2 regions of the Ferdinandcohnia sp. Marseille-Q9671 genome follow, and region 2 is predicted to be linked to the other one. Evidence: predicted binding sites of a transcription regulator. Region 2 holds the regulator's gene; the other holds the start of a gene.
The links. Region 2 encodes Rex, which represses fermentation and respiration genes when NADH is low (regulators of the CRP and FNR family bind a similar motif). Its sites were predicted from a motif close to TTGTGAAATATTTCACAA; they were not measured.
Positions count from the first base shown of each region.

Region 1 (2,210 bases), on a different contig from region 2:
AGCAAATCAAGGCAGCACTTATGAATACAGCACGATTACTAGAATCGGAAGATGGAACCTTGTACAAACCCTATGAACAAGGGGCAGGTAGAATCCAACTACATGAGGCAATTCATTCTGAAACCTTAATCTACCCTGGTTCATTTTCGCTAGGCCTTCTTCACCACGATGATAACCGAGCTGAAAAAAAGATAAGGATAACAATAGATAACCAGTCCTCCGAGGAAAAAATGTACACCTTCGAGGTACCAAAAAACAGGGAAGGGATTCAGTGGGAGCTTCCGCTATCTTTTACGGTGAAACCGAAACAGAAGAAAGTGGTGACTGTAGGGATCGAAATGACTCCAAGTACAATTGGAGCAGGCTTGCATCATGGGCTTTTATTTTTGAGAGAAGGGGAAAATCGATATCACATTCCCTATATGTACGTGATAGAAGAACCAGATTATCCCCGAATCATGGGGTTTCAATTTGGAAAAGGAGACAAGGAAGATATCTTTCGGTATGAATTATACCTTCCTGGTGGTGCGGATGAATATGGGATTGTATTATACGACCCTGACACATTACGGTTCGTTACATTCTTAGATTGGGAACGGGATGTTCCAAGAGGATTAGTAGAGAGACAAGTGAATCGAAAGGAACGAAACCTAAAGGGAGTTTTCAAAGCCATCATTTTTGTAAAAAAGGCAGGAAAAGAAGATATACTAGAAACTGAAATCGTATTTGATGATACGATGGTAGGCGGCCATTGAAAAATGGCTTGCCTACAGCTATAAAAAGTAGGGTTTACTGGACTGTTCTTCGTGTTGTAAAATATGAACGTTTTGTGAACAATAATTGAATATTTAAGTAACTACTATACAAACAATGCTAATAAAAATCAGTGGTAAAACGCTTTAAATAGGTGTTGCTCAAACCCTTATTTTTACTTGTGAGAAAGTGAACTTTTTCACTGCAAACAATTGACATCTCTGGGTGCCTATTGTATGCTTACAAAGGGTATCGATGAGAGGGTTTTCATGCAGAAAATTACTTGTAATAGTAAGTATTTTCTGACGTTTTCGAACCACTTGCGTTTCAAGTGAGGAATGCAGATGCGTAAAAATGATAAATATCCGCTGAGAGCCTATGCGCTTATGTCTGGTATTCTATCTCAACTAGTAGGATCTATATTAGTAGGGATATTCCTCGGTAGATGGATTGATCGAACACTAGACACCGAACCACTCTTTTTAATTATTGGCCTTCTATTGGGACTAGCAACAGGAGTCTATGCAACGCTTCGTCTAGTCAACCATTTCTTCTCAGGAGATTAACGCAATATGCAGGATTTATCTATCGCTTTTCCAAGATATCGTAAATACATATTCTATTTACTTGCAATCTATGTACTAGGTTGGGCATTTACGGTATACAAATCAATCTTCTTAGGATTAATACTAGGTACAATAGGAAGCTTTTATATCTTATTTTCTTTGGTTCGGAAGAACAAGCAATTTAGTAAAGCCTACGAAGAGGGACGTAGAGTTCGTTCGTTAGGTACAATGCCGAGAATGGCAGTGGCTGCACTTGCAGTCCTAGTCGTGATCGAGTTTCCAGAAATGTTTCATCTAGGTAGTATGGTTATTGGATTAATGACAGCATATTTTGTCATTATGATAGATTTCTTTTTTCAAAAACTTCATAAATAGACTATAGCACTAGCTAATAGAACTTATTTTATACCTATACCGCTAGCGCTAGACAATATGGAAGAGAGGTGAATACTGTTGGGTCACGAAGCTCCTACGTTTGAATTATTTGGACTTTGGTTTAGTGGATCAAACATGGTAATGATTACAATTGCGAGTGTAATTGTCTTTATTATCGCAGTTGCTGGAACTCGTACCCTTGCAATGAAGCCAACTGGTGCTCAGAACTTTGTGGAATGGGTCATGGACTTCGTTCGAGGAATTATCAAAAGTTCAATGGACTGGAACACAGGCGGACGATTCTTAACATTAGGAATTACATTATTAATGTATATTTTCGTATCGAATATGTTAGGGTTGCCATTCGCGATCATTTTTGATCATGAATTATGGTGGAAGTCTCCAACTGCTGATCCAACTATTACATTAACACTTGCTGTTATGGTTGTTGGATTATCACATTACTACGGAATCAAAATGAAGGGTGCAAGAGAATATGGGAAAGATTTCTTTAAG
Region 1 is NZ_CDRJTA010000001.1:1,985,603-1,987,812, reverse strand. Features, by position in the region: gene ACWNMY_RS09930 (S8 family serine peptidase) at 1-755, shown strand, start outside; gene ACWNMY_RS09925 (AtpZ/AtpI family protein) at 1,098-1,319, shown strand; gene ACWNMY_RS09920 (ATP synthase subunit I) at 1,326-1,694, shown strand; gene atpB (F0F1 ATP synthase subunit A) at 1,773-2,210, shown strand, end outside.
Region 1: a site for Rex is predicted at 941-958, ahead of ACWNMY_RS09925 (AtpZ/AtpI family protein). Genes of this name have one in related genera too.

Region 2 (2,210 bases):
TCATGTTATTTCACCTCTTGTTTCTAACAACAGTGTATCTTATATTATCTTCATAGAGCAACTGCAATGATAATGTTCACACATGTTTCTAAGACATGTATGGTAAAATAGTGTATAGTTTTAGGGGAGGTTCAAAAAGTCCGGTGAAAATGACACATCGAATTTCTTCGTTGGCTTGCTTTTCCGTTCCTCACGTATTAATTGCATACGTTCCGGTACTCAAAGCTTCGCCGCCTTGAACTTCTTGGTCCTTTTCATCCTCCTTTTGAACACTCAGTTTAGGGGAGGGTTAGATATATGGCTTCATTTACCCATTTTAATGAACAAGGTCGGGCAAAGATGGTCGACATTACAGATAAAGCTGATACAGTCCGTACTGCGATTGCAAAATCAAGTATTGCTGTTAATAAAGTGATATATGAGCAGATTATTAATAATGAAGTTAGCAAGGGAGATGTTCTTGCTGTTTCCCAGGTTGCAGGTATTATGGCAGCCAAAAGAACTTCTGATCTTATCCCAATGTGTCACCCATTAGCATTAAAAGGTGTGGATATTTCGTTTGAATGGGCAGTTGATAGCGACGAGTATATCTTACATATCAATGTAACAGTGAAAACAAAAGGTAGTACAGGGGTAGAAATGGAAGCACTTACGGCTGCGTCTGTTTGTGCATTAACCATTTACGATATGTGTAAGGCTGTTGATAAAGGGATGGTCATCGGGCCAACTTATTTAGCAGAAAAAACAGGTGGAAAGAACGGCAACTTTAAAAGGGAACTATAACAGCTGTGAGTTCAAATGAGGATGATTGGAACTTTTACATTTGAACGTAACATAGAAAGTTCCGAGTTAGTGGAGGAATTAAGGTGAATCTTGAGCAATCAAAAATACCACAAGCAACTGCCAAAAGGCTGCCACTCTATTATCGTTTTCTGAAAAACTTGCATGCTTCAGGTAAGCAAAGAGTGTCTTCAGCAGAACTGAGTGAAGCGGTTAAGGTAGATTCAGCAACAATCCGAAGAGACTTTTCCTATTTTGGGGCTTTGGGAAAAAAAGGATATGGCTATAACGTCAACTATCTATTATCCTTTTTTAGTAAGACACTTGACCAAGATGAATTAACGAAAGTTGCCTTAATTGGCGTTGGAAATTTAGGTACTGCATTTTTACACTATAATTTTATGAAAAATAACAATACAAAAATTGAGCTTGCCTTTGATGTGGATTATAATAAGGTAGGTACTAGTATTGGTGGAGTTGAAGTTCACCATTTAGATGATTTAGAAGAAAAATTACCCGATGATGTAACTGTAGCTATTTTAACAGTACCAGTTGGTGCGGCACAGCCTATAACAGATCGTCTAGCTAATAAAGGAATTAAGGGTATACTGAACTTTACTCCTGCTAGAATTAACGTTCCTGAACATATACGGGTGCACCATATTGATTTAGCTGTCGAGTTACAAGCACTTGTCTATTTTTTAAAGCATTATTCTGGAGAAGAATAGGAATAGATGTTCACTATTGAGGAGGTGACTTGCAGATGGGAAGTCTTGGATTTGGTAGTATTTTATTGATTGTGTTTTTTGCGTTGTTAATTTTCGGACCAAAGAAATTGCCTCAATTAGGAAAAGCAGCAGGTAATACATTGCGTGAATTCAAAAACGCAACAAAAGGTTTAGCAGATGATGACGATGATGATGTAAAAAAGAACGACACTCAAGATGTGAAGTAATGATAGGATGAAACACATGAATGAAAAAGAAATGTCTGTCTTTGATCATATCGGAGAATTAAGAAAACGACTAATCTTTGTAGTTGTTTTCTTCTTCATTGTTGCGTTAGGCAGCTTTTTTCTTGCAGAACCATTGATTCTCTACTTACAAAATGCTGAGGAAGCTAAAGAACTAACAATGAATGCCTTCCGTATGACGGATCCAATAAAAATATATATGCAATTTGCCTTTATTATTGCGCTAGTTATCTCATCTCCTTTTTTACTGTATCAGCTATGGGCATTTATTAGTCCAGGGTTGTATGAGAAGGAAAGAAAGGTAACCTTAAGTTATATCCCTATATCTGTAGGATTGTTTTTAGTAGGGGTTTCATTCTCCTATTTTATTCTTTTTCCGTTTGTTGTGAACTTTATGACTCGATTGGCGGAACGTCTTGAAATTAATCAGGTAATAGGGATAAACGAGTATTTTCAA
Region 2 is NZ_CDRJTA010000002.1:176,631-178,840, forward strand. Features, by position in the region: gene ACWNMY_RS12585 (ABC-F family ATP-binding cassette domain-containing protein) at 1-4, opposite strand, end outside; gene moaC (cyclic pyranopterin monophosphate synthase MoaC) at 298-783, shown strand; gene ACWNMY_RS12595 (redox-sensing transcriptional repressor Rex) at 867-1,508, shown strand; gene ACWNMY_RS12600 (twin-arginine translocase TatA/TatE family subunit) at 1,544-1,735, shown strand; gene tatC (twin-arginine translocase subunit TatC) at 1,752-2,210, shown strand, end outside.